Linked DNA regions of Myxococcus guangdongensis. The protein of the gene in region 2 binds, or shares a complex with, the protein of the main gene of each other region. Links are inferred from orthologs where the notes say so. Each region holds a gene or a part of one and is shown on either strand. Other genes may lie near its edges. The genes, in order: LXT21_RS37145, accD and accB.

Region 1 (9,227 bases), on a different replicon or contig from region 2:
AGGCGGACGCGACGTCCCTGGCGGAGCGGGAGTGGACGGAGTGCGCGGCGAAGCGCTGCGCCGACGCCGGACGGCTGGGCCTCCTGGCGGGCACACTGGCCCTCTCCGAGGGACGCGCGGCCGAGGCCCGCGACATGCTGGCGGCCAACCCCGCCCCCGCCCTGCTGGAGCCCTACCGCGCCTTCTACCTGGGCCAGGCGCGCTTCTACGCCGGGGACGCGCCGGGCGCCGCGCTCGACTTCGCCCGCGTGCTGGAGTTCCCGGGGGCCCCGCTGGACCTGGTGACGCGGGCGCGAGCCCGGCTGGGCGAATCCCTGCTCAAGGCCGGCAAGGCGAAGCAGGCGGTGGGAGTGCTCGAGTCGGCGGTGAAGGCCACGCCCACGCCGGAGCTGCTGTTCCAGCGGGCGCAGGCGCGGGGCGAGGCGGGCAACCGCGCGGGACAGCAGGCGGACCTGCTGGAGGTCGCGCTGCGCTTCCCCACGCATCCCTATGCCGATGACGCACTGAAGGCGCTCGCCGAGCGTCGCCCCGCGGTGCGCCTGGGGTTCGCCGAGCGCACGCGACGGGCCGAGGGCTTCCTCGGGGGCGGTGCCTCGCAGCGCGCGCTGACGGAGCTGGACGCGCTCACGGGTGAGAAGCTCGGCAAGGAACAGTCCGCGAAGGTGTCGCTCCTGAGGGCCAAGGGCCTGTTCGCGCAGAAGCGCGACGCGGAGGCGCACAAGGAGCTGGAGCTCGCGCGAAAGGGCTCGGCGGAGACGGCCGCGGAGGCGGAGCTCGTCGTCGCGCGGCGGGCCCTACGGGCGGATGACAACGAGAAGGCTCGCGAGCTGATGGCGGGCCTGGCCAAGAAGTACGCGGCGCAGTCGGCGGGCGAGGAAGGCGCCTTCTTCGCGGGCTGGTTGGATTTGCAGGCGGGCCGCTTCGAGGAGGCCGCGAAGTCCTTCACCGCGCACGCGGACCGCTACACGCGCTCGCGTCGTCGGGACGAGGGCATGTGGTTCCGCGCGCTCGCGTACCTGCGGCTCGCGGACTACACCCAGGCGCGCGAGGCGCTCGACGCGCTGGTGACGGCATATCCCCGGGGCAGCCTCGCTCCCCAGGCGCGCTACTGGATTGCGCGCAGCCGCGAGTTGGGCGGCGCCACCGCGGAGGTGGTGGGGCCCGAGTACGAGCGGCTCATCGCCTCGTCACCGGCGTCGTTCTACGCGCTGCTCGCCGCCGAGCGGCTTCAGGAGTTGGGACGACCTGCGCCGGCGCGATTCCCCAAGCCGCCCCTGGCGCTGGAGCTGCCGCGTCCTCCCGAGCTCGCGCTCGCGGTGGAGCTGACGCGCGCGGGACTCTTCCGGGACGCGGCGGATGAAGTGGAGTCCCACGTGGCGAGGCTGCGCTCGGCGGACCAGGCGTTGCCGTTCGCGCACGCGCTCCTGAGCCTGGGTGAGTTCGGCCACGCGCACACCGTGGCGGCGCGGCACCTGTGGGGCCGGGCCTTCGGCTCTCGCGAGCCGGATGCGCTGGCGGCCTTCTACCCGCGCGCCTTCTCCAATGCGGTGGAGCAGGCGGCGACCGCGCACAAGGTGGACCCGTTCCTCGTCTGGGCCATCATGCGCCGCGAGAGCGCCTTCAAGCCCGAGGTGATGAGCGCCGCGGACGCGCGCGGGTTGATGCAGATCATCCCGAAGACGGCGACGGAGATTGCGCTGAAGCTCGCCGAGCCCGCCCCCGCGCCGGCGGACCTCTTCTCGCCCGAGCGGAACATCCGCTACGGCGCCTGGTACCTGTCACGGCTGATGGAGCGCTTCGCGCATCCGGTGCTCGCGGCCGCCGCCTACAACGCGGGGCCCACCGCCGCGGCGAAGTGGGCCCAGGAGCGCGGCGATCTGCCGTTGGACCTCTTCGTGGAGTCCATCCCGTTCCGCGAGACGCGCGGCTACGTGAAGCAGGTGGTCGCGGACCTGTTCCTCTACCACGGCTTCTACGACGCCCAGGGCACCCAGCAGCCCCGGCTGTCGCTCGTGGTGCCCGCCCCCTCGAAGGAGGGCGTCACCTTCTGAGGGTGGGCGGCGGCGGGCCTGCTTCAGCGGCCCGCCCGTCCCCTACCCTCGCGCGGCCATGCGGCGGAGGATCTCCGCCTCCATGTTGTGGACCACCTCCGACAACGGGAGGCTGCTGGAGTCCACGCGGACGGCGTCATCCGCGGCCTTCAACGGGGCCACCGCGCGCGCGGAGTCATCCTTGTCTCGCTTGGTCTGGTCCGCGAGCACGTCGTCGATGCTGCTCTCCACGCCCTTCTGGAACAGCTCCTCGAAGCGGCGACGCGCGCGCACCTCGGGGCTGGCCTCCAGGAAGAACTTGGCGTCCGCGTCCGGGAACACCACCGTGCCGATGTCACGTCCCTCGAGGATGGAGCCCTTGGTCGACTCGAGCGCCAGCCGCCGCTGGAGCTGCAGGAGCCCCGCGCGCACCACCGGACGGCCCGACACCTGCGAGGCGGCCATGGAGATCTCCGGCGAGCGAATCTCGCCAGACACATCCTCGCCGCCGAGGAACACGCGGTTCTCCTCGCCCACCACCTGGAAGTGGATGTGCACGCGGCCCAGCAGCTCCCCCAGGCTCGCGTCGTCGTCGTAGGCGATGCGCTCACGCCGCGCGAGCAATGCCACACAGCGATAGATGGCGCCGGTGTCCACCAGGCTGAAGCCGAGCCTTCGCGCCAGCAGCTTGGACACGCTGGACTTGCCCGCGCCCGCGGGGCCGTCGATGGCGACGATGAAGCAGCGAGCGCTCGTCACGCGAGCACCTCCTTCAGCGCGCGCACACAGCGCTCGTTCTCCGACGCCGTGCCCACCGAGATGCGCAGACAGGTGGGGAAGCCTCCGTTCGCGAACGGCCGGACGATGATGCCCTTGCGCAGGAGCAGCTCGTACAGCTCCGTGGACGAGCGGCGGAAGTCCGCGAACACGAAGTTGGCGTGGCTCCGGGTGAGCGTGATTCCGAGCTTGGGCAGCTCCGCCTCGAAGTAGCGCAATCCCTCGCGGTTGTTCTCGCGCGTCCGCTTCACGTGCTCGGTGTCCTCGAGCGCCGCGAGCCCCGCCGCCTGCGCCACCACCGTGAGGTTGAAGGGCATGCGCGTGCGCTGCACGTACGTCGCGAGCTTCGCGTCCATCACCCCGTAGCCCAGCCGGATGCCCGCCAGCCCGTGAATCTTGCTGAACGTGCGCAGCGCGACGAGGTTCGGATGGCGGCGGAACATCTCCACCCCGCTCACGTACTCGGGCCAGTCGACGAACTCGAAGTAGGCCTCGTCGTACGCCACCAGCACCTCGGGAGGCACCGCCGCCAGGAACTTCTCCAGCGCCTCGCGGCCGAACGCCGTGCCCGTGGGGTTGTCCGGGTTGGCCAGGAAGATGAGCCGCGTGCGCGGCGTCACCGCGCGCGCCATGGCCTCCAAGTCGTACTGGTAGCCCTCGCGCATCGGCACCTCCACGAAGGGCCGCCCATGGGCCTGCGCGGAGATGCGGTACGCGGAGAACGAGTTCTTGCACAGGAGGATCTCATCCTCCGGCGTGGTGAAGGTGCGGATGAGCAGCTCGATGAGTTCGTTGGAGCCGCTGCCCAGCACGACCTCTTGAGGCTGCACGCCCAGGGACGCGGCCAGCCGGCGCACCAGGTGGAAGGACGTGGCATCCGGATACAGGTGCACCTGGGACGACGCGTGCCGCATCGCCTCGAGCGCCCGCGGAGAGGGCCCCAGCGGGTTCTCGTTGGAGGCCAGCTTGATGACGCCCGAGAGCCCGAACTCGCGCTCGGTCTCCTCGATGGGCTTGCCCGGGACGTACGGCTTGAGCGTCTCGACGTAGGAAGGAACGAGGGGTCGCATGGGAGACAGGCCCTGGAAGTGGTGGCTCGAACGAGCGGTGGGTCAACGCCCGGAGAACACACCGAGCGCGCGGAACTTCGCGTAGCGGTCCTTGACCAGGCCGTCCGGCGACAGCTCGGCCAGCTGGGTCAGGTGCTTGCGCAGCGTCTTGCCCAGCGCCTCCGCCATCTTCGCCGGGTCACGGTGCGCGCCGCCCGCGGGCTCGGGCACCACCTCGTCGACAATCTTCATCTGGAGCAGGTCGCTCGCCGTCAGCTTCATCGCGTCCGCCGCCTTGTCCGCCTTGCTGGCGTCGCGGAAGAGGATGGAGGCGCAGCCCTCCGGCGAGATGACCGAGTACACGCTGTTCTGGAGCATCAGCACGCGGTTGCCCACGCCGACGGCCAGCGCGCCACCCGAGCCGCCCTCCCCCACCACCGTGGAGATGATGGGCACGCGCAGCCGGCTCATCACCTCCAGGTTCACCGCGATGGCCTCGGCCTGTCCGCGCTCCTCCGCGCCGATGCCCGGGTAGGCGCCCGGCGTGTCGACGAAGGTGAGGATGGGCTTCTCGAAGCGCTCCGCCAGCTCCATCAGCCGGCGCGCCTTGCGGTAGCCCTCCGGGCGCGGCATGCCGAAGTTGCGCGCCATGTTCTCCTTGGTGTTGCGGCCCTTCTGGTGCCCCATCACCATCACCGGCTTGCCGTCGAAGCGCGCGAAGCCGCCGACGATGGACGGGTCCTCTCCGAAGTGCCGGTCTCCGCACAGCTCCACGAAGTCCGTGAAGAGGAAGCGGACGTAATCCAGGAAGTAGGGCCGCGCGGGGTGGCGGGACATCTGCACCACCTGCCACCGCGTCAGGTCACTGAAGATCTCCGTCTGGAGCTTCTTCGCCTTCTTCTCGAGCTTCGAAATCTCCGAGGTGAAGTCCGCGGATCCACCCGTGGACAACGCCTTGAGCTCATCGATCTTCTTCTCCAGCTCGATGAGCGGGCGCTCGAAGTCGAGCGCGTAACTGATGCCGGTTGCCATGGCGCGGAACTAGCACCAGGGTATGGCACCTTTCAACGCGCAAGCACTTACGCACCGCACCGTGTCACGGTGCAGGACACCCCACGCCCCTCCGGACGCCATGCTTCATGCCCTGCCGCTGCTCGTCCTCGCGCTGAGCGCCGCCCCCACCCCGGCCCCCGCACGGACCCTCAACACCGAGGGCTTCCGCCTGTACCAGGCCGGCCAGTATCCAGAGGCCCTGGAGAAGTTCCAGGCCGCCGTCCGGGAGGACCCGGCCTTCGCCCTGCCCCGCTACAACGCCGCCGCCACCCTGGGCGTGCTCCGCAAGCAGGGCCAGGTGTGCGAGTACGGCGCCCACCGGGACGTCATCGTCGAGCACCTCACCCAGGCCGTGAAGCTGGACGCCCGCCGGCTGACGCGCGCCCGACAGGACGCGGACTTCGACGGCATCCGGGACACGCTGGGCTGGCAGCGCCTGCAGGGCCGCGTCCCGGAGAAGGAGGCCGACGTCCCCTTCCTCCTGCGCCATGTGAGCTGGTACGGCCCGGGCGTGGGCGTCTACGGCACCACCCGGGGCCTGCGCTTCCTCACCCGGGGCCGCGTGACGCTCTGGAATCGCGACGTGGACGCGGAGGGCAAGCCCCACCGCTCCGAGCTCTCCGGCACCTACTCGGTGAAGGGGCGTCAGGTGGAGCTGCGGCTGCGCGGAGAGGCGCCCGTGACGGGCACGCTGTCCGAGGCCGGCGCGCTGGCGTTCCCCGTCTGGGGAACCTTCACCGACGCGCCGTCCGAGTGCGACGCCTGAGGCGGACCCGGCCGCCCTGGCGGGACTTCAGGCAGCCTTGATCTTCGCGGCCGGCGGCGACAGCGCGTACCACGCGGTGCGGAACGCCTTCAGCTCGCGCAGTCCGGCCGGGTGACGACCGAGCGCCGGCGCCATGGTGACGGGCAGGCCCAGCTTCTTCTCGATGGCCTTGGCGGCGTTGAGCTCCAGCTTGCGGCGGTTCTCGCACTTCTCACACGTGGACTTGGGGCCCACGCGGTTGACGAGGATGCGCTCCACCGGGAGCTTCTTCTCCTTCAGGTACTCCACCACGCGCTCGGTGCGCGCCGCGGCCAGGTCCTCGCCGCGCGTCACCACCACGAAGCGCGCCTCCGTCGGAGACGCCAGGGCCTCCTCGAAGCGCTTGGCGTGCTTGATCATCCCGGCGATGTCGTCCGCCAGCTCGCCCAGGCCCTTGGCGCGGTGCTTGTTGAGCACGGTGTGCAGCGCGCCCAGCCACGTCTTGGCCGTCTCCGCCAGCTCCACCACCCGCACCGAGTTCACCACCGGCGACGAGTCCACCACGATGCGCTTGAACCGCTCCTGCACCAGCGCGTCCGTCAGCACGCTCATCGCCGCCAGCTCGTCGATGCCCGGCGGCGCGCACTCCAGGAGGTTGCGCAGGTACAGCAGATCCGCAGGCACCTCGCTGCCCGCCTTGGGAGCGCCCTCGAAGGCCTTCTCCGCCTTCTCCTTGAGCCGCTTGCGCAGGGCGTTGAACCAACCCGCCATGTCCAGCTCGCGGGCGTACAGGCCCTTGGTGCCCTTCACCTGCGTCTCGGTGTCCGTCAGCCGGCTCTGCAGCACGTCCGACAGCGAGTGCGCGGGGTCCGTGGAGATGAGGAGCACCGGCCCCTCCTTCTCCGTCAGCGTGACGGCGGCGGCGGCCGCGCAGGAGCTCTTGCCCACGCCCCCCTGCCCCACGAAGAAGATGAGCCGCGTGGGCGGCAGCGGCGGCGCGGCGATGGGCGGCATGGACGGCGCGCGCACCAGGGCCGGAGGGCCCTCCGCGGCGGCGAACTCCAGCGCCTTCGTCTCCTTGCCACCCGCCCACGCCTTGGCGAACAGGCCCACGCCGTCCAGCCCGCGCGGCGCCACCTCGCGGCGACCCAGCAGGTGGACCGGCACCGTCTTGTCCAGCGCCTGGAACTTGCGCACGTGCGGCGCCTGCAGGCCCCGGCGCCCCTGACACGCGGGGCAACCCTCGCGGTCCTCCACCTGGTTGACGACGATCTCCGTCACCGGCAGCCCGCGCTCGCGCAGCTGCAGGAAGAGCATGCGCGTCTGCGCCTCGGGGACCGGCTCCGCCAGCGCCGTCAGGTGGAAGGCCGTGCGCGCGGGATCCTTCAGCAGCGCCAGCAGCTTCTCCGCCTTCTGTCCCAGCGCCTCCAGGAAGCCCGGCTCCGCGGCCGCCGCCTCCTGCGCCTTCTTGCCCTTGCCCGTCGCCGCGGTGGGCTTCTCACCGGCGCGCACCAGGCCCAGGAACTTGCGCAGCCCCACCGGCAGATCGAACAGCCGCAGGGTGTGGCTGGTGGGCGAGGCGTCCACGATGATCCGGTCGAAATCCTCACCGTCGAGCAGCGCCACCACGTGGAAGAGCGCCACCAGCTCCTCCAGCCCCGGGATGGCCTGCTGGTACAGCGAGCCCAGCTCCTCCTCGGTGAAGTGCGTGCCCTTGACCGCGGCCTTCTTCAGCGCGGGCAGGTAGTCCGCGAGGAAGGGCTTGAGCAGCGCGGCCGGCTCCAGCTCCAGGCCCCAGACGCCGCCCTCGCCCTTGCCGGCGACGAGCTTCGTCGGCTTCGCGCCGAGCTTCTTCTTGAGCAGATCCGACAGGGAGCGCACGGGGTCCAGCGAGACGAGCAACACCCGTTCCTTCGGGGCCTCCTCCGACAACCGCAACGCGTACGCCGCCGCGAGCGTGGTCTTGCCGACCCCGCCCTTGCCGCCGAAGAAGTGAAGAACTCGCGCGTCGCTCATTGCGTTGTGGCCTTCCTTGTGCCCCCCCGGCGGCACCCTGATGCACACTCCTGATTTGCCGAGTTGAAGGCTTCGGAGTCGCCCGGAGCGTCGACCTGTACGGCCGGGCCCTCCCTGTGGGTGGGAGGCGACCGCAGAATCCCTTGTCCAGAGGTCAAAAGTCAAGAATTGACGCGGGGTTTCGCGGAGGGTCGGCCCCTGCCGACCCCTCCTGCCGAGGCCCCTGTCGCACCGTCTCCGAGCCGCTCCAACAGCGCGGAATCCGGAGGGGATTTCCTACCCATCAGGTCAGCGAGCCAGCAGGTTGCTGGCGCTCAGCGGACCATCGCTTCCCTGCCCGCCCATCGGTCCCCCGGGACCGGACTGCTGGGTGCGCGCCTCCGCCGCGTAGCGGTTGAGCTTGTTGTAGAGCGTCTTCTCGCTCACCCCGAGCACCTCCGCCGTGCGCGCCTTGTTGTTGCCATTGCGCTGGAGGCTTCCCAGGATGTACTCACGCTCCACCGCGTCCAGGCTCAACCCGAATGGCAACCGGAAGGTATGCCGCTCCGGGCCCTTGCCCGCCATGTCCGGCGGCAGGTGCTCGCGGGTGATGAGTTCCCCGTCGCAGAGGATCACCGCGCGCTCCACGGCGTTGCGCAGCTCGCGGATGTTGCCCGGCCATTCGTAGTTCTTCAGGACCTCCATGGCCTCCGGGTGCACGCCGGACACGCGCTTGGCCGAGTCCCCCCGGAACTTGTCCACGAAGTGCTGGACCAGGATGGGCACGTCCTCGCGCCGCTCGCGCAGGGGCGGCAGGTGGATCTGGAACACGTTGAGGCGGAAGTAGAGGTCCTCGCGGAAGCGCTGGTTCTTGATCTCCTGCTTCAGGTCGCGGTTCGTGGCGCACAGCACGCGCACGTCCACTTCGATCTCCACCTTGCCACCCAGCCGGCGCAGGCGGCCCTCCTCCAGCACGCGCAGGAGCTTGGCCTGCAGGTCGATGGGGATCTCTCCCAGTTCGTCCAGGAACAGCGTGCCGCCGTGGGCCAGCTCGAACACGCCCGGACGGCGCTGATCCGCGCCGGTGAAGGCGCCGCGCTCGTGGCCGAAGATCTCCGATTCGATCAGCGTGGCCGGGATCGACGCGCAGTTGATGGCGATGAAGGGCTTGTCGCGGCGCAGGGACAGGTTGTGGACGGCGCGCGCCACCACCTCCTTGCCCGTGCCGGACTCGCCGCTGATGGACACGCTGGCCTTGGACGGGGCCACCTTCTCCACCAGCTCGATGACCTTGCGCATGCCCGCCGACTGGGCGATGAGGTCCGAGGAGCCCAGCTGCTTGAGCCGCCGGCGCAGCGTCTGCACCTCGCGCAGGGTCTCCTTCTTCTCCAGCGCCCGGTCGATGCAGACCTTCAGGCGGGCGGTGTCGAGCGGCTTGACGATGAAGTCATACGCGCCCTCGCGGATGGCCTCCACCGCCGCGTCGATGGTGCCGCGCCCCGTGAGGAACACCACCGGGCAGTCCGGCAGCTCCTCCTTGAGGTTGCGCAGCAACCACAGTCCATCCGTCTCGGGCAT
Region 2 (9,405 bases):
GCCCGCATCATCGGCCCCCGGTCCTTGTCCGCCACCACGCCGAAGACGCAGTGCACCGGGCGTCCCGAGTACAGGGCGCGCAGGGACGCGAGCAGCACCTCCACCCCCGCCGGGTTGTGCGCGCCATCCAGGAGGACGACCGGTCGCTCCCCCACTTCCTCCAGCCGCCCTGGCCAGCGCGCCGAGCCGAGCCCCACCCTCGCCTCCTCGCCCGAGACGGCCACGCCACGCGTGGACAGGCTCTCCAGGCAGGCCAGCGCCACCGCCGCGTTCTGGACCTGGTGCGGGCCTCGCAGCGACAGGCGCAGCCCCTCCAGCCGCCACGCCCCCCCCTGGTACGACAGGCTCCCGTCGGGCTGGAGCCACGCCTCGAAGTCCCGCCCTTCCACGAGGAGGGGCGACCCGAGCACCCGCGCGTGGGCTTCGATGGCCTCCAGCGCCTCGGGGGCCTGTCGGGCGACGACGCAGGGCACGCCGGGCTTGAGGATGCCGGCCTTCTCGCCGGCGATCGCCGCCAGGGTGTTGCCCAGGTACTCCATGTGGTCGAACGAGACGGGGGTGATGGCCGTCACGATGGAGGGCGCCGCGGTGGTCGCGTCCAGCCGGCCGCCCAGGCCCGTCTCCAGCACGACGACGTCCACGCCCACGCGCGCGAAGTGCCACAGCGCGACGACGGTGCCGAACTCGAAGTACGTCATCGGCTCGGCGACGGCGGAGGGATAGCGCTCCAGCACGTCGAGGATGGCGCGGCCGAAGTCCTCGTCGGAGATGTCCTCGCCGTCCACGCGGATGCGCTCGTTGACGCGCACCAGGTGCGGGGACGTGTAGAGGCCCACGCGGTGGCCGGCGGCCTGGAGCGCGGTGGCGGCGAAGGCGCAGGTGCTGCCCTTGCCGTTGGTACCGGCGACGTGCAGTACCGGAGCGCGGCGCTCGGGGTGGCCCAGGGCCTCGAGCGCCTCGCTCACCCGCTCCAGCCCCAGCTTGATGCCGGAGGGGTTGAGCCGCGAGAGGAAGGCGAGTGCTTCCTCCGGTGTCCTGGGCGCGCTCATGGGGGACTCAGATGAGCGCGGGGGCTCAGCCCAGCAGGCCGAGGATCTGACCCAGCCGGCCGCGCAGGTCCTTGCGGTTGACGATGTTGTCGATCATTCCGTGCTCGAGCAGGAACTCCGAGCGCTGGAAGCCCTCGGGCAGCTTCTGGCGGATGGTCTGCTCGATGACGCGCGGACCGGCGAAGCCGATGAGCGCCTTGGGCTCGGCGAGGATGACGTCCCCCAGCCAGGAGAACGAGGCCGCCACGCCACCCGTCGTCGGGTGCAGCAGCACGGAGATGTAGGGCTTGTTGCCGGTGCGGAAGCGGGCGATGGCCGCGGACGTCTTCGCCATCTGCATCAGCGAGAAGATGCCCTCCTGCATGCGCGCGCCGCCGGACGCCGAGAAGATGAGCGCGGAGCACTTCAGGTCATGCGCGCGCTCGAAGGTCCTCGCCACCTTCTCCCCCACCACCGAGCCCATGGAGCCCCCCATGAACTCGAAGATGAAGGCGCCCACGGACACCTGGTGCCCGCCGATGCGGCCCACGCCGGAGACGAACGCGTCGTTCTCCTCCAGGTTCTTGCGCGTGGACTTCAGCCGGTCCTTGTACTTCTTCGAGTCGCTGAACCCGAGCGGGTCCTGCGGCTCCAGCTCCTTGTCGAACTCCTCGAAGCTGTCCGGATCCAGCAGCGTCGCCAGTCGCGCGCGCGCGTTCCAGGGGTGGTGGTGGTCGCAGTGCGGACACACCATCCAGTTCTTCTCCAGCTCCTGCCGGTAGATGATTTCGTCGCAGCTCTCGCACTTGGCCCACAGGCCCTCCATGCGAGACGGTCCGGGCTCGGGCTGCTGCTGGGTGTCGACGGCGATGCGCGGCTTCTTCGAAAACCAGGCCATGAGAACGGCGGGGGTTAATCCGACCGTCCGCGCCCGTCAACCGTTCCGTGTGGCGCGCTGCGTCGCCGCCCGGGGGACGGGCTAGAACTCGAACACGTCGTTGAGCTCCAGCACCTCCACCGGCATGCTCGCCAGCTCCTTCTTGAGCTGGGCCACGAACGCCGGCTTGAGGTGGTAGAGCATCACCGAGGCCCCGTTGCGCTGGAACTTCTGCAGCTCCAGCCCCAGGGTGTGGGGCGTCAGGTGGCCGGAGATGTCGGCCAGCGATTGGAGGGCGTTGGGGAACGACGTCTCCAGCAGGAGGGCCTTGAGGTTCTTCGTCTCGTTCAGGGCCTTCCAGAGCTTGTCGGTGGGCCCGGTGTCCCCGCTCATGGCGAGCGTGCTCTTGCCGTTGGAGATGATGAAGCCGCAGGACTCCACGGGGTGGCTCACCGGGACGCTGCGCACGGTGTAGGGCCCCACCTGGAAGGTGCCGCCGGCGCGGAACGTCTGGATGCGCAGGACGGGGTTGGCCTTGGTCGGGATGCGGGTGAAGTCCGGCCAGAGGGCGTTGTTGAACATGTTCTCGCGCAGGGCCTTGGCGCACTCGCGAGAGGCGTGGATGGTGACGGGCTTGTCCCGGCGACCGATGACCAGGTCCGCCATCAGCGGCAGGTCCTTCACGTGGTCGAAGTGGCTGTGGCCCACGAGCACGTGGTCCACCCGGCACAGCTCCTCCAACGAGAGCGTCCCCGTCAGGGCGCCCGCATCGAGCGCCAGCACGTCATCGACGAGGAAGCACGTGCTCTTGCACGTGGGAAGCTCGCCACCGTGGCAGCCGAGGACGCGGAGCTTCACGCTAGAGGTCTCCGAACTTCCACTTCATCTCCAGGTATTGGAGGAAGTCGTGGAGTCTGGCCGTGTCATACACGGTGAGTCTGTCACCACTGCGTGAGATGAGGCCCGCGCGGATCAGCCGCTCCAGCACGTTGCGCACCGCGGGCTCGCCCACGCCAATCTGTCGGGGCATCTCGCGGATGACGAAGTCGATGTCCGTCCCCGTCCCCTCCTCGGAGGGGCGGCCGCGCGACTGGGCGGTCTGGATGAGCTGGTGCACGACCCGGCTGGCCGGATCATTGTGCAGCAGGTTCTCAATCTGGGCGTCCGCCTCCGACAGGCGCTCGGCCAGCTTCTTGATCATCCGGACGGCGATCTCCGCGTTGCCGCGGATCATCGCCTCGAACGTCTTGGGGTCGATGACCAACAGCCGGGCGTCTTCGTTGACCACCGCGGACGCGTTGCGCGGCTTGTTGGAGATGATGGCCATCTCCCCGAAGAACTCGCCGGGCCCCAGGACCGCCAGGACCTTCTCCACGTCGCGTACGCGCTTGGAGATGGAGATCTTGCCCGCCTGAATGACGAACATCTCCCGGCCCGCCTCTCCCTCACGGAAGAGTTCGGTGCCCTTTGGGAATTCCTTGCCGAAACGTTGAAAGAGGGTTTCCTCGGCGCCCATCCTGCGAGGAGTCAATCAGCCCCTCCCCCCCTGGTCAAATTACCTTTTGTACGGACCGGTGGGACACACCGTGCGTCCGGGCTCGCCGCAAACCCGACACCGGGGTTCCGGAGCCCGAGACAACGGACTCCGGGGTCGATAGAAGGCCGCCCGTGGGAACGACCTACAAAGACTCCGGAGTGGACATCGAGGCCGGCGACGCGTTTGTCGACCGAATCAAGCCCTACGCCGCGCGCACGATGCGTCCGGAGGTCGTCGCGGGAGTCGGCGGCTTCGGGGGGTTGTTCGCGCTGCCGCCCGGCAAGTACCGCGAGCCGGTGCTGGTGGCGGGCACGGACGGGGTGGGCACCAAGCTGAAGGTGGCCTTCACCGCGGGCCGGCACGGCACGGTGGGCATCGACCTGGTGGCCATGTCGGTGAACGACATCCTCACCTGCGGCGCGGAGCCGCTCTTCTTCCTGGACTACTTCGCCACGGGCCGCCTGGAGGTGGACGCGGCGGCGGAGGTGGTGAAGGGCATCGCCCAGGGCTGCGAGCAGGCCGGGTGCACGCTGCTCGGCGGCGAGACGGCGGAGATGCCGGGCTTCTACGCGCGGGGTGAGTACGACCTGGCGGGCTTCTGCGTCGGGGTGGTGGAGCGCTCGGCCATCATCGACGGCAAGAGCGTCAAGCCGGGGGACGCGCTCATCGGGTTGACGTCGTCGGGGCTGCACAGCAACGGCTACTCGCTGGCGCGCAAGGTGCTGCTGGAGAACGCGAAGCTCGCGCTGGACGCGACGCCCGAGGGGCTGGGGCGGACGTTGGGCGACGCGCTGCTGGAGCCCACGCGCATCTACGTGAAGGACGCGCTGGCGCTGACGCAGGCGGTGAAGGTGAATGGCATGGCGCACATCACCGGGAGCGGAATCCCCGGCAACCTGCCCCGGTGCCTGCCGGACGGGACGCGCGCGGTGCTGAGCGAGAAGTCCTGGGTGAAGCCGCCCATCTTCGACCTCATCGCGAAGCTGGGGAGCGTGGCGCGCGACGAGATGTTCAGCACGTTCAACATGGGCCTGGGCCTCATCGTCGTGGTGGCGAAGGAGGACGTGGCGCAGGCGCTCGAGGTGCTGAGGGCGCGGGGCGTGGAGGCGTCCGAGGTGGGCCGCGTGGAGGCGGGCTCGGGCGAGGCCACGGCGGTCATCGAGCCATGAGCGCGGCGCGGGTCCGGCTGGGCGTGCTCGTCAGCGGCGGCGGGAGCAACCTGCAGGCGTTGCTCGACGCGTGCGCGCGCGAGGACTTCCCGGCCGAGGTGGCCTGCGTGGTGTCGAACGTGCCCACGGCGTATGCGCTGGAGCGGGCGCGGGCCGCGGGCGTGCCCGCGGTGGTCGTGGACCACAAGGCGCATGCGAGCAAGGCCGCGTTCGAGGCGGCGATTCTCGAGGCGCTGGGCACCGCGGGGGTGCAGTGGGTGTGTCTGGCGGGGTTCATGCGGCTGCTCAGCGCGGACTTCCTGGGGCGGTTCGCCGGGAAGGTGCTGAACGTCCACCCTTCCCTGCTGCCGTCGTTCCCGGGGCTGCATGCGCAGCGGCAGGCGCTGGAGCGCGGGGTGAAGGTGGCCGGGTGCACGGTGCACTTCGTGGACGCGGGCACGGACACGGGGCCCATCATCGGACAGGCGGCGGTGCCGGTGCTGTCGGACGATGACGAGAAGAGCCTGAGCGCGCGCATCCTCGTCGAGGAGCATCGGCTGTATCCGTTGGCTGTGCGGCTCGCGGTGACCGGACAGGTGACGCTGGATGGCGTGAGGACGCGCGTGACGGCGGCGCCGAGCACGGGTGAGCTGGCCCTGCGCAGCCCCGGGGCGACGACGTGACACGCGAGGACGCGCGGGCCGGTACGAGCCTCGCATCCTCGGTGGACAGTGACGCCGAGGGTCCGGCGGACGAAGGTGGAATCACGCAGTCGAGTCGCTCGCGCGCCACTCCGGAGGCAAGGTCGGCTTCGGACGCCAGGCTGACGGCCAAGGGTGGCGACGGAGCCACCCATCCGCGCCAGTCGGCCTCCGAGCACTTGAAGCCCACCGATACGGACGCTCGGGCAGCGAGCCCCACCGAGGGCGACGCCATTCCGCCAGGGCACGCCTCAGTGCCGCGTTCGAGCACGACCGCGTCACCCTCGGCAGCCGCGGGCTGTCACGCACGGGGGCGAGAGGTACCGCCACAGGAAGCGCGCCGCGCCGCCCTTCGCGAAGCCCCCGTGGTGCTGGTGAGCGCGTGCCTCCTGGGCGAAGCGTGCCGCTATGACGGACGCTCGCAGCGCTCGGAGCGAGTGCTCGCGGCCCTCGAGGGAAAGGCGGTCGTGCCGATCTGCCCCGAGGTCGCCTCCGGGCTGCCCGTTCCTCGCCCTCCGGTCGACCTGCGCGGCGGCACGGGCGTCGACGTCTGGGCGGGGCAGGCTCGCGCGCTGGAGCGCGAAGCACGCACGGACCGCACCGAGGACTTCCAGCGTGGAGCCCTCCTCGCGCTCGATGCCGCGCAACGCTTCGACGTGACGGTCGCGCTGCTCAAGGAGAAGAGCCCCTCCTGCGGGAGCCAGCGCGTCTACGAGTCCGGAGTGCTGCGCTCGGGCGAAGGCATCACCACCGCCCTGCTGCGCTCCAAGGACATCACCGTCGTCAGCGACGAAGAGCTGTAGCCAGCAACGTCCGGAGCACCCGGCGCCTCGGCCCGCGAGGCGGCCTCTACCGAAGCCCGACGACGTGTCCTCGCCCCGACGGCCGAGGCGCGCTCGCCAGCAACGTCCGGAGCACCCGGCGCATCGGCCCACGAGGCGGCCTCTACCGAAGCCCGGCGACGTGCCCTCACCTCGACGGACGAGGCGCGCTCGCCAGCAACGTCGGCGAACTCCAACGCCATGCTCACTCGGCGCAATCCCCGACGCCGACAACGAGGCCCTGTCCTTCGCCGCCCCAGGCCTCACGACTCCACGACGCCGTGCTCACTCGGCGCAATCCCCAACGCCGACAACGAGGCCCTGTCCTTCGCCGCCCCCGGGCCTCACGACTCCACGACGCCGTGCTCACTCGGCGCAATCCCCGACGCCAACAACGAGGCCCTGTCCTTCGCCGCCCCCGGGCCTCGCGGCTCCACCTCAAGAGTGACGACGCCGCCCCGACAAAGGCACGCGCTTCAGTCCCGCGCCTTCAGCACCTCGAACAGTCGGGTCAAGAGCCCGTGCAGCTCCCGGGTCTCCTCCGCGCCCAGGCGCTTCGCCACCCGCCGATCGATCTCCACCAGCTTCGTCGTCCCGTGCCGCATGGCCGCGATGCCCTTCTCCGTCAAGACGACCCGCCGCGCACGGGCGTCATCGGGGTCCGGTTCAATCCGCACCGCGCCGAACTCCGCGAGCTCCGCGATGACCGGCTGCACCGCCTGCTTCGTCACGCCCAGGCTGCGCGCGAGCTCCGTGATGCGCACGCCGTCCGGATTCTCCAGGTACGGGAGGATGCGCGCGTGGACCTCTCGCATCATCGGGTAGCCGGCCTCGGAGTTGACCGCCTGCATCCCCAACTCGTTGAACAACTGCCCACACCGGATGAGCACGTAACCCAGGCTGCTGGCCTGAAGCTTCTTCACATCCTCGAGCGCGTCCTTCCTCTTCATCCAGTCAAGTCTACTTGACTTTATTGGTCAAGAACCATTGACTATCCTCCATGCAAGTTCCCGCCTGGGTCGACCGAGAGGCTTTTCCCTTCAACGTGCGTGAGGTGGCTGGACTGTCAGTGGTGGACGAGGGCCAGGGGCCGCCCATCGTCTTCGTGCATGGAACCCCCACCTGGTCCTTCGAGTGGCGTGCGCTCATCCGCGCCTTCTCCGCCACGCACCGCTGCATCGCGGTGGACCACCTGGGCTTCGGCCTGTCGCCCCGGCCACCGGACGCGGACTACTCGCCCGAGGCCCACGCGCGCCGCTTCGCCGCGGTCATCGAGGCGCTGAACCTGCCCCCCTTCACCCTGGTGGCCCACGACTTCGGCGGCCCCATCTCGCTCGACTACGCGCTCTCCCATCCGGAGCGCATCGAGCGCGTGGTGCTCCTCAACACCATCGCCTGGCCCTTCGTCGACGAGCCCTCGCTCGCCAGGGCCGCGCGCATGGCGGGCGGCGGGCTCTTCCGCTGGCTGTACCGGAAGGTGAACCTCTCGTTCCTCATCGCGAAGTCGGCCTGGGGCAAGGGGCCGCGCCCCGAGAAGATGTGGAACCAGTACACCTTCATGTTCCCCGACGCGGACTCGCGCGAGCGCGTGCTGTGGGCCCTCGCCAAGAGCCTCGCGGGGTCCACGCCCTTCTTCCAGTCCCTCTGGGACCGGCGTGAGCGGTTCGCGAAGACCCCCGTCCACTTCATCTGGGGCCTGCGCGACGCCGCCTTCCCTCCGGTGGTCCTCGAACGGTTCCGGAAGGCCTGGCCTCACGCCACCGTGGACACGCTCCCCGACGCGGGCCACTGGCCCCACGAGGAGGCACCCGAGGCCTGCGTCGACTTCGTGAAGCAGGCCCTGAAGAGCCCCTCCAGCACACGCTGAGCGCTCAGCTGCGCGACAGCACCAGCTCATCCCCATCCGGGGACACGAAGCACGCCTCCACGTCCGCATCGGAGACGTCGCCCAGCGTTCCCGGGTGCCAGCGCGGCTTGTTGTCCTTGTCCACCAGCACCGCGCGGATGCCCTCGCGGAAGTCGGCCCGCGCCGTCATCGACTGGCTCAGCCGGTACTCCACCGACAGCATCTCGTCGTAGTCGCGCGTGCGACCCATGCGCAGTTGGCGCAGCGTCACCTTCAGGCTCATGGGGCACATGCGCACCAGCGTGGCCCACGTCTCCTGCGCCCACGCCGTCCCTTCTGCCTCCAGCGCCTGCTGGATGTCCTCCACCCGCTCGGCCGCGAAGCACCGGTCCATCCCCACGTGCTGCGTGGCCAGCACCGACGTCCCCGCGTCCGCGTGGAACTCCTTCAGCAGCCGCTCCACCACCGCGCTCGACAGGCCCTCGCCCCACTCGGCGCCCACCAGCGCCTCCAGCACCGTCTCCAGTCGCGCCGACTCCACGAAGTGAGTCCCGTAGCCGAGCCACATCGCGTCCGCCGCGCTGCACCGCGCGCCCGTCAGGCCCAGGTACGTCCCCGACTCGCCCGGGAAGCGCGGCAGGAACCAGCCTCCGCCCACGTCCGGGAACAGGCCAATCCCCGTCTCCGGCATCGCCAGCACCAGCTTCTCGGTGACGACGCGGTATGCCCCGTGGATGGACAGGCCCAGCCCGCCGCCCATGCAGATGCCGTCCACGAGCGAGATGTACGGCTTGCCGAAGTGGTGGATGAGGTGGTTCAGCGCGTACTCGGCGCGGAAGAACTCCCGCGACAGGCGCTCCGCGTCGGCAGGCCGGGGCTCCGCCATCGAGGCCGCCACGGCGCGCACGTCCCCTCCCGCGCAGAAGGCCCGCCCGCCCGCCCCCCGGACGACCACGGCCTTCACCGCGGGGTCCGCACGCCAGGCCTCCAACTGGGGCAGCAGCCGCCGGCACATCTCCAGATTCAACGCATGGAGCGCCTTGGGCCGGTCCAACGTCACCACCCCCACCGCGCCTCGCATCTCTGTCCGCACGCCGTCGCTCATGTGAGGCCCGAATATCAGTCCTCCAAAGCAGGCGCGCACGATTCGGCCGCCTCCACCCCTCCGGCCGCGCTATGGGTGGGAAACCATGACACCCTCCGACGCGCCCCTCCGAGCCGCCGTCTTCGACATGGACGGCACCCTCGTCGACAACATGGTGTTCCACAACCAGGCGTGGGTGGCGCTCGCGCGCAAGCTCGGCCTGTCGCTCACCGCCGACGACTTCCAGACGCGCTTCGCGGGCCGGAAGAACGAAGAAATCCTCCCCGAGCTCCTCGGCCGCGCCCTGGACCCGGAGGAGCTCCAGCGCCTGGCCGACGAGAAGGAGGGCCACTACCGCACCCT
Region 3 (9,397 bases), on a different replicon or contig from region 2:
GGATGGCGTGGTCTCCGCCCCCGAGGCGAAGCCCGCCGCGCCCGCGACCGTCGCGACGGCCCCCGCCGCCCCGACGACGCCCGCGCCCTCCGCAGAGGTGAAGCTGGCCGCCGTCGTCGCGGAGGCTCCCGTGAAGCAGGAGGCGCCCGCGAAGCCCGCGCTGCCGGAGAACGTCGTCGCCGCCGAGGCCGACGAGCGCGAGGTGGCGCAGCCCGCCCAGCGCATCACCCAGCTGGCGTACGCCGATGACACCCTGCGCATCCGCGCGGACGGCGACATCGCGCGCTACGAGGTGCTGGAGCTGGCGGACCCGCCCAGGCTCGCGGTGGACCTCTACGGGGTGGGCCTGGCGGCCCGCGCGCCCCGCATCAACGGCGCGACCCTGAAGGAAGTGCGCGTGGGCGCCCACTCGGACAAGGTCCGGCTGGTGCTCGACGTGCGCGGCAAGATGCCGGCCTACCGCGTGGACCGCGCGGACAAGGGCCTCGAGGTGGTGCTCGGTGGCGCGGTGGCCCGCAAGGCCGCGCCGTCGCCCGCGCCGCAAGAGGTCATCGCCTCGGTCGCCGAGGTGGAGCCCCTGCGTCCGGCCCCGGTGGTCGTGGAGGCTCCGGCCTCCACCTCCGTGGTCGAGGTGAAGGACCTGTCGTTCCAGGAGGGTGGGGCGGGTGGCCGCGTGGTGCTGAAGCTGTCCGGCACGGCGGGCTGGAAGGTGGACCGTCCCGACCCGCGCAGCGCGGTGCTGACGCTGGACAACGCCCGGCTGCCCAAGAAGCTCGAGCGCAGCCTGGACACCAGCGCGCTGGAGACGCCGGTGAAGATGATCAGCGCCTTCAGCGTCCCGGGTGAGGGCCGCAAGGTGCGCGTGGTGGTCGCCGCCGACGGCGCCATCGAGGAGAAGGTCAGCCAGAGCGGCAACACCCTGTCGTGGCGCCTGGACGTCAAGGGCGTGAAGACGGACGAGGTGTCGGTCGCGCAGCGCACCGCCGGCTTCACCGCCGAGGCCCCCGCGTACGCCGCCGAGGGCGCGCCGCAGCAGGCCCGCTACCGTGGCAAGCGCGTGTCCTTCGAGTTCAAGGACATCGACATCCAGAACCTCCTGCGCGTCATCGCGGAGATCTCCAAGAAGAACGTGGTCGTCGCGGACGACGTGAGCGGCCGGGTCACCATCCGCCTGCGCAACGTGCCCTGGGACCAGGCGCTGGACCTCATCCTGCGCACCAAGCAGCTGGGCAAGGAGGAGTTCGGCAACATCATCCGCATCGCCCCGCTCAAGACGCTGGAGGAGGAGGCCCGGCTGCGCCAGGAGCGCAAGAAGTCGCTCCAGCAGCAGGAGGACCTGCTGGTCAACCTCATCCCGGTGAACTACGCGGTGGCCGCGGACATGTCCGCCCGCGTGAAGGATGTCCTGAGCGAGCGCGGCACGGTGACGGTGGACACGCGCACCAACGTGCTCATCGTCAAGGACGTGCGCTCCAACACGGAGAAGGCCCGCTCGCTGGTGCGCAGCCTGGACACGCAGACGCCGCAGGTCCTCATCGAGAGCCGCATCGTCGAGGCGAGCACGACCTTCAGCCGCAACCTCGGCGTGCAGTGGGGTGGTCAGGCTCGCGCCGCCGCCGCCACGGGCAACTCGACGGGCCTCATCTTCCCGAACAACGTCGCCGTGACGGGTGGTTCGCCGAGCATCGGCGCCGCGGGTCTGCCGGCGGTGCCGAACTTCGCGGTGAACCTGCCGGCGCCGGTCGGTGAGAACGCCGGTGGTGCGCTCGGCTTCGTCTTCGGCTCGGCCGGTGGCGCGCTGCAGCTCAACCTGCGCCTGTCCGCGGCGGAGACCGAGGGCACCATCAAGACCATCTCCGCGCCCCGCGTGACGACGCTGGACAACAACACCGCGCGCATCAGCCAGGGTGTGTCCATCCCGTTCAGCCAGACGTCCGCGGCCGGCGTGAACACGACCTTCATCGAGGCCCGTCTGTCGCTCGAGGTGACGCCGCACATCACCCAGGACGGCAGCATCCTGATGGCCATCAACGCCTCCAACAACCAGCCGGACCCGGGTAACACCGGTGCCAACGGTCAGCCCTCCATCCAGCGCAAGGAGGCCGTCACCCAGGTGCTGGTGAAGGACGGAGACACCACGGTCATCGGCGGCATCTACGTGCGCCGTGGCTCCACGCGGACGAACTCGGTGCCCTTCCTGTCGAAGATTCCGGTGCTCGGGTTCTTCTTCCGGCAGACGAACGATACGGATGATCGGCAGGAGCTGCTCATCTTCATCACGCCCCGCATCCTCAACCGGCAGACCATTGCGCAGAGCCTTTAAGGCATCGCGCCTCTTCTCCGAGGAGAGAGTACGCTCATGAAGCCCATCTATCTCGCCGCGCTGATGGCGTTCGGCTCGGTGTCTTGCGTCGACAACACCCCGAAGTTGCAGGTCCTTCATGCTGCCCTTCCGGATCCGGATTGCACGATTCCGGAGGACGAGGCGATTCTGAGGGGATCTCTGAACCTGGGGCTGGCTGGAGACTTCCTCCTGGGGCTGATCATCACCTCCAACCTCACCGATACCCCCATCCTCGTAGGAGAAGGGGGCCAGGTGTCCGACCCGGATTCCCAAGCCATCTACATCAGGTCCGTGGATGTGTCGTATCGGACCGAGCCGGACCTGGGCATCGAGGATGCGAACGTCCCTCTCTTCGGAGGGTTCCGCCCGAATCAGGACAGCAGCCTGCTGCTGGGGTTGCTCACGCGGGACGCCCAGGCCGCGCTCCTCGCGGCGACAACGGGAGGCGGCATCGTCGACACGCTCGTCACCATGCGCTTCCGGGGCGAGACCGCTACCGGAAGCAAGGTGGAAGTGAACGAGTTCACCTTCCCGCTCGTGGTCACCAACGTGGGGTTTGTCTGCCCCAAGCCGGGTGAAGTCCCGTCGCCACGCTCCGAGGCCTGCGACCTGCGGGGTCTGAATGGCGTCGTCCCGGAGTGCGAGGCTCCCTGAGCTTCGTCTGCCACCCAGGAACCCCTGAGCCCATGTCCTTTCGCACGCACCTCGAGTCAGTCGTCAACCAGGTGGATGGAGCCCTCGCCTGCAGCGTGATGGGCTTCGACGGCATCTCCGTGGACACCTACCAGCGCGATGAGGCGAGCGAGCTGGACCTGGGCGGGGCCTGGGTGGAGTACGCCAACCTCCTCACGCAGCTGCGCCACGCCGCGGAGACGCTCAAGACGGGCGCGGTGAGCGAGGTCAGCGTCAACAGCGACAAGGTCCTCACGCTGATGCGGCTGGTGTCGCCGGAGTACTTCCTCGTGCTCGCGTTGCGCGCGGATGGCAACTACGGCAAGGGCCGCTATGTGCTGCGCGTGACGGCCCCCAAGGTGAGCGCGGAGCTGTAGCCGCGCCCTCTGTAAAGCAGTCGTCCGGACGACGCGGCGCTCCGCAGGTTTCCCCTTCCCATGGGAGGGGGCATGGGCTAGACACCCCCGACTTTTCAAGCTTCCGTATTTTCGAGTCTGAAGGAGTCGGTCCCCATGGCCGGTGTCATCGATACGTCCGAGTTTCACAACGGTATGAAGATCGAAATCGACGGTGAGCCGTTCGTCATCGTCGAGTTCCAGCACGTGAAGCCCGGCAAGGGTTCCGCCTTCGTCCGCACCAAGATCCGCAGCCTCACCACGGGCCGCGTCCTGCAGCCGACGCTGAAGTCCGGTGACAAGGTGGACCGCCCGGACATCGAAGAGAAGGACATGCAGTACCTGTATGTCCAGGGCGACGACTATTACTTCATGGACAAGCGCGACTTCGAGCAGACCTTCATCAGCGAGAAGGCACTCGGCGAAGCGAAGAACTTCCTGAAGGAGAACACCGACGCGACCATCCTGTTCTGGAACGGGAAGGCCATCAGCGTGACGCTGCCGAACTCGGTGGACCTGAAGGTCATCAAGTGCGACCCGGGCGTTCGCGGCGACACGGTGTCCGGCGCGCTGAAGCCCGCCACGCTGGAGACCGGCTTCGAGGTCAACGTCCCCCTCTTCATCAACGAGGGTGATGTCCTCAAGATCGACACGCGCGACGGTGGCAAGTACCTGACCCGCGTCGCCACCGCGGGCTAGTCCAGGACGCCCGAGGAGGGGACGCGAGCATGGCAACGAAGCGCAAGTCGACCCGGGCCTCCACGCCCGCCAGCGCGTCCGCTCCGGCGAACGCGGCCCACGCTGGCAACACGTCGCTGGACGTGGATGCCCTGCGGGAAATCGTCAACATCCTGGAGGCCTCGGACGTGACGAGGCTGGTGTGGAAGCGCGGGGAGGAGAAGCTCTTCATCCGCCGCGGCCACGCCCCGGAGACGACCATCGTCCACCACGCGGCCCCGTCGGCCGTCCCGGTGGGCCCGGCGGTGGAGTACGCGGCGCCCGCGCCGCGCGCCGTCGCGTCCGCTCCTTCGCCCGCGCCTGTCGCCGCCGCGGCCCCCGCGGCCGAGAAGGCCCCGGAGAAGCCTGGCCACGTGGTGACCAGCCCCTTCGTCGGCACGTTCTACCGGACGCCGGCGCCCGATCAGCCGGCGTTCGTGGACGTGGGCTCGGTGGTGAAGAAGGGCCAGGTGCTCTGCATCATCGAGGCGATGAAGCTGATGAACGAAATCGAGTCCGAGGTCTCCGGCCGCGTGGTGGAGATCCTCGTGGAGAACGGGCGGCCGGTGGAGTTCGGCCAGTCCCTGTTCCGCATCGAGCCGGCCTGACGCGGGCGGGCGCGCCCTTCGCCCCACGACGGGCGCGCTCCCCACGCCGACCGTTCCAGGAGACACCCCCGTGTTCAAGAAGGTGCTGATCGCCAACCGCGGGGAGATTGCCCTGCGGGTCATCCGCGCCTGTCGGGAGCTGGGCATCGCCACCGTGGCGGTGCACTCCACGGCGGACGCCAACGCCCTCCATGTGCGCTTCGCGGACGAGGCCGTCTGCATCGGCCCTCCGTCGTCCAAGGAGAGCTACCTCAACGTCCCGCAGCTCTTGTCCGCCGCCGAAATCACCCGCGCGGACGCCATCCACCCTGGCTACGGCTTCCTGTCGGAGAACGCCGAGTTCGCCGAGGTCTGCGAGAACTGCAAGATTCGCTTCATCGGTCCGCGCCCGGAGATGCTGCGGATGATGGGCAACAAGGTGCGGGCGCGGCAGGCGGCGCGGGAGGCGGGCATGCCCCTGCTCCCCGGCAGCCCCGGCACCGTGAAGGACCCTCGCGAGGCGGAGGCGTTCGCCCGCGAAATCGGCTTCCCCGTCATCCTCAAGGCGGCCGCGGGTGGCGGCGGCAAGGGGATGAAGATCGTCCGCGAGCCGAGCGCGCTGGCGCAGGCGTTCTCCACCGCGCAGGCGGAGGCGGTGGCGTCCTTCAACAACGGCGACCTCTACATCGAGCGGTACGTGGAGAAGCCGCGCCACATCGAAATCCAGATTGTCGCGGACGAGCACGGCAACATCATCCACCTCAACGAGCGCGAGTGCTCGGTGCAGCGTCGGCACCAGAAGCTCATCGAGGAGGCTCCGTCCCCGGCGCTCACGCCGGAGCTGCGCGAGCGGATGGGCCGGGTGTCCGTCGAGGCGATGCGGCAGCTGCGCTACAACAACGTCGGCACCATCGAGTACCTGCTCGACGAGCGCGGCGAGTTCTACTTCATGGAGATGAACACGCGCATCCAGGTGGAGCACCCGGTGACGGAGCTCGTCACGGGCGTGGACCTGGTCCGTGAGCAGATCCGCATGGCCTACGGCCACCCCCTGCGCTTCAAGCAGGAGGACATCCAGATCCGCGGGCACGCCATCGAGTGCCGCGTCAACGCCGAGGACCCCATCACCTTCGCGCCGTGGCCCGGCAAGATTACCGGCTACAGCGTCCCGGGAGGCTACGGGGTGCGCGTGGACTCGGGGGCCTACGAGAACTACACGGTGCTGCCGTACTACGACAGCCTGCTGGCCAAGCTCATCGTGCACGCGGAGGACCGCGAGACGGCCATCCGCCGGATGCAGCGCGCGCTCGGCGAGTACGTGGTGGAAGGCATCCGCACCAACATCCCGTTCCACCGCGCGGCGCTCGGCGAGGAGTCCTTCCAGGAGGGCAACTACGACACGCGCTTCGTGGAGCGGCTGCTCGCGAGCGAGACGGGTTCCCGTCGACTCAAGAAAGCCGTGGAAGAGACGCCGTAGCGCACGTCCGCCTACGTGGCGCGTCCGTCTAATGGGCGGGTGTGCAAGCAGGTGAGCTGGCCCTGGGGGGAGCCGGGCTGTTTCTTGACCCGCGTCGGAGGATTCCGTTAGCCTCCGACTCTCCCCCTTTTGAAGATAGAAACCCGCGAAGTTCCAAGGGGTTTCGGCTCGCCGGAAGCCCACGCTCGATGGACAAGAACAAGATCATCGAAGCCGCCGCGAAGCTGGTCGCGAAGGGCGCGTACGACAAGGCCATCAAGGAGTATCAGAAGGTCCTGGAGGTCGACCCGAAGGACATCCGGGTGCTCCAGAAGATGGGGGAGCTGTACCAGAAGAAGAACGACAACGCCCAGGCGGCGCACTTCTTCACCAAGGTCGCGGAGAGCTACTCCTCGGACGGCTTCTTCCTCAAGGCCGTCGCCCTCTACAAGCAGGTCCTCAAGCTCAACCCGAACCTGCTCGAGGTGAACCTCAAGCTGGCGGAGCTGCACCAGCAGCTCGGGCTGATGTCGGAGGCGATGGCCTACTTCCAGATCGTGGCGAACCACTACGACAAGGCGGGCGACACCAAGTCGTCGCTCGATACCTTGAAGAAGATGGTGGACCTCGACCCGGAGAACGTGGCGTCGAAGATCAAGCTCGCGGAGCTCTACGCGCGCGAGAACATGTCGCGCGAGGCGGTGCAGGAGTTCAAGCGCGCCGCCGAGTACCTCAAGCGCAACGGCCGCGGTGACGACTGGGCCCGCGTGGCCGAGCGCCTGTCCACGCTCGAGCCGGACAACCTGCCGCTCGCCAAGGAGCTGGCGTCCTCGTACCTGCAACGCGGTGACCAGAAGCGCGCGCTCGCGAAGCTGCAGGTGTGCTTCAAGGCGGATGGCCGCGACGTGGAGACGCTGTCGCTCCTGGCCCAGGCGTTCCAGGGGCTGGGGCAGACCTCCAAGACGGTGTCCGTCTACAAGGAGCTGGCGAAGATCCACCAGGAGCGCGGCCGTCTCACCGAGGCCGAGGCCGTCTGGACGCAGATCGAAGTGTTGGATCCGCAGGACCCGGAGCTGCTCGCGCGCCGCGCGCCCGCGCCGGCTCCCGCGGCGCCCCAGCCCGTGGCTCAGCCGCAGCAGCCCGCCGCGCCCCAGCCGGCCGCCCGCGCCGCCGCGCCCCAGCCCGCTCCGCAGCCGCAGCCCGCGCCCGTCGCGGCGCCGCCTCCCTCGCAGGCGGGGATGGCGCGCGAGCAGCTGGCGAAGCTGCTCACGGAGACGGACGTCTACGTGAAGTACGGGCTCCACGACAAAGCGCTGGAGCACCTGCGCAAGGTGTTCTCCGTCGACCCGGAGAACCTGGACGCGCACGAGAAGGCGTACCAAATCTACGTCGCGTCGGGGAACACGGCGCAGGCGGGCGAGCAGCTGCTGAACGTGCTGCGCCTGTGCACGCGCGCCGCGGACTCGACGCGCGCGCAGCCGTACCTGGCGACCATCCTCCAGGAGAACCCCGCGCATCCGGAGGTGCCGGCGTTCCTGTCGGTGCTGCGCGTGGAGGGTCCGGTGACGGCCTCTCCGTCCGCGACGGTGGTGGAGTCGGTGGGCGAGGACGCCATCCTGGTGGACTCCAGCGACGACGAGGTGCTCGTCGCGCCGCCGCCCGAGGACGCACTGCTGCATCCGCCGGGGGACGAGCTGGCGCTGGCCACGCTGCCCTCGAGCGATTCCGACGAGGTCATCGACGACGAGCACGATGCCGCCGTCGTCAGCGAGGAGGCGCTCGTCGGCGAGGCCATCACCTCGGGCGAGCACGACGTCTACGACTCCCCCGCGCCGGAGGACCTGGCGGCGGCGGCCGAGGACGAGCTGCTGGTGTCGGGCGACGACGGGATGGTGCTGACGGACGAGCCCGGCCTCGCGTCCACGGACGACGAGCCGCTCGTCGAGTCGGCCGACCTGGACGCGCCGCTCTCCGATGACGAGAGCTACTCGCTGGGCGATCCGGACGACGAGGCCACGTCCACGATGGCGGCCATGTCGCTGGGCGACGATGACGACGCGCCGCCGCCGACGATGGTGCGCGCGCCCACGCGTCAGCTCCTCCAGGACGCCGCGCCCGATACGCGCAAGCAGGCGACGCTCGTCGAGGAAGCCTCGCTCGACGTGGACGAGATGCCCACGCGCGTGGGCATCGCGCCGCTGGATGCGTCGATGCTCGACGACCTCGAGGAGCCCGCGGGCTCCGACATGCCGTCGCTGGGCGACTTCGAGGAGGAGGAGCCCACCGCCTCGCACGCCATCGTCGCGATGGACGACGCGCCCTTCGACGAGCCCGAGTCCCTGCCGGAGACCGACTTCGGCTCGGTGGAGGAGGAGCCTCAGGACTTCGGTTCGGTGGAGGAGCCCCCCCAGGAGGAGGCCGCCGCCGAGTTCGCCGACGACAGCGTCAGCGAGCCCGAGGAAGAGGAGCCCGCCGCCGAGGAGTGCGACGAGGCCGCGTTCTTCCTGGACCAGGGCCTGCTGGAAGAGGCCCGCGAAATCCTCGAGACGGTCACCATCGCCTTCCCGGGCCACGCGCGCGGCACGGAGCTGATGGAGCGCCTGGAGGCGCTCGAGGCCAGTGGCGGAGTGCCGCCGGAGGAGGAGCCGCCGGAGCCCGTGTCGGTGCCCACCGTGCTGCCGATGACGGAGGCGGCGGGAGAGCGCGATGCGTTCGACCTGGCGGCGGAGCTGGCCGGCGAAATCGACAACCTGGGCGACGACACGGCGGCGGCGCCCGCGGCGGAAGAGGACTTCCAGTACTCGGTGGAGGAGGTGTTCTCCGAGTTCAAGAAGGGCCTGGCCAAGGTGGTGAAGCCCGAGGACGTGGACACGCACTACGACCTGGGCATCGCCTACAAGGAGATGGGCCTCTTGGACGACGCGCTGCACGAGTTCGAGGTGGCGCGTCAGGGCTCCATGGGCTCCAAGCGCGAGCTCGACTGCCTCACGATGATGGGCATGCTGCACCTGCTGCGCGGTGACGGCGCGTCCGCGGTGGCCACCTTCCGCGAGGGGCTCGCCAGTCCCCACGCCACGGGCGAGGCCGCCAAGGCGCTGGGCTTCGAGCTGGCCACGGCCTGGGAGGCGCACGGCGAGCCGGGCAAGGCGCTGCACCACTACCAGCGCGTGGCGGCGATGGACGCGAAGTACCGCGACGTGAGCTCGCAGGTGTCCCGGCTGTCCGC

The links.
Region 1: the proteins of accD (region 2) and LXT21_RS37145 are in contact, whole or in part, in a solved structure (PDB 8UXZ), measured with the Escherichia coli proteins. The link is inferred for Myxococcus guangdongensis from one-to-one orthologs.
Region 3: the proteins of accD (region 2) and accB are in contact, whole or in part, in a solved structure (PDB 8UXZ), measured with the Escherichia coli proteins. The link is inferred for Myxococcus guangdongensis from one-to-one orthologs.

What each region holds. Positions count from the first base shown.
Region 1 is NZ_JAJVKW010000016.1:175,915-185,141, reverse strand. What follows is about bases 2,905-5,664. They hold LXT21_RS37145 (acetyl-CoA carboxylase carboxyltransferase subunit alpha), read right to left. Parts: upstream 4,889-5,664; coding sequence 3,920-4,888; downstream 2,905-3,919. Other genes in these bases: LXT21_RS37140 (hypothetical protein), read left to right, coding at 4,989-5,664; hisC (histidinol-phosphate transaminase), read right to left, coding at 2,905-3,877. In the rest of the region: LXT21_RS37160 (lytic transglycosylase domain-containing protein), read left to right, coding at 1-2,051; cmk ((d)CMP kinase), read right to left, coding at 2,094-2,789; more of hisC, read right to left, coding at 2,786-2,904; more of LXT21_RS37140, read left to right, coding at 5,665-5,675; LXT21_RS37135 (ArsA family ATPase), read right to left, coding at 5,703-7,670; enhancer binding protein Nla6, read right to left, coding at 7,959-9,227. UniProt on the Escherichia coli protein: Component of the acetyl coenzyme A carboxylase (ACC) complex. First, biotin carboxylase catalyzes the carboxylation of biotin on its carrier protein (BCCP) and then the CO(2) group is transferred by the carboxyltransferase to acetyl-CoA to form malonyl-CoA.
Region 2 is NZ_JAJVKW010000005.1:518,679-528,083, reverse strand. Bases 1-2,938 are described here. They hold accD (acetyl-CoA carboxylase, carboxyltransferase subunit beta), read right to left. Parts: upstream 1,927-2,938; coding sequence 1,075-1,926; downstream 1-1,074. Other genes in these bases: LXT21_RS18705 (Crp/Fnr family transcriptional regulator), read right to left, coding at 2,765-2,938; LXT21_RS18710 (MBL fold metallo-hydrolase), read right to left, coding at 2,008-2,763; LXT21_RS18720 (bifunctional folylpolyglutamate synthase/dihydrofolate synthase), read right to left, coding at 1-1,049. In the rest of the region: more of LXT21_RS18705, read right to left, coding at 2,939-3,421; purM (phosphoribosylformylglycinamidine cyclo-ligase), read left to right, coding at 3,574-4,611; purN (phosphoribosylglycinamide formyltransferase), read left to right, coding at 4,608-5,273; LXT21_RS18690 (2-thiouracil desulfurase family protein), read left to right, coding at 5,270-6,094; LXT21_RS18685 (MarR family winged helix-turn-helix transcriptional regulator), read right to left, coding at 6,589-7,062; LXT21_RS18680 (alpha/beta fold hydrolase), read left to right, coding at 7,167-7,979; LXT21_RS18675 (enoyl-CoA hydratase/isomerase family protein), read right to left, coding at 7,984-9,063; LXT21_RS18670 (HAD family hydrolase), read left to right, coding at 9,149-9,405.
Region 3 is NZ_JAJVKW010000008.1:45,852-55,248, reverse strand. The notes cover bases 3,008-5,937. They hold accB (acetyl-CoA carboxylase biotin carboxyl carrier protein), read left to right. Parts: upstream 3,008-4,139; coding sequence 4,140-4,736; downstream 4,737-5,937. Other genes in these bases: accC (acetyl-CoA carboxylase biotin carboxylase subunit), read left to right, coding at 4,807-5,937; efp (elongation factor P), read left to right, coding at 3,529-4,110; LXT21_RS24170 (roadblock/LC7 domain-containing protein), read left to right, coding at 3,031-3,393. In the rest of the region: type IV pilus secretin PilQ, read left to right, coding at 1-2,323; LXT21_RS24175 (hypothetical protein), read left to right, coding at 2,360-2,998; more of accC, read left to right, coding at 5,938-6,192; type IV pili formation protein SgmX, read left to right, coding at 6,381-9,397. UniProt on the Escherichia coli protein: This protein is a component of the acetyl coenzyme A carboxylase complex; first, biotin carboxylase catalyzes the carboxylation of the carrier protein and then the transcarboxylase transfers the carboxyl group to form malonyl-CoA.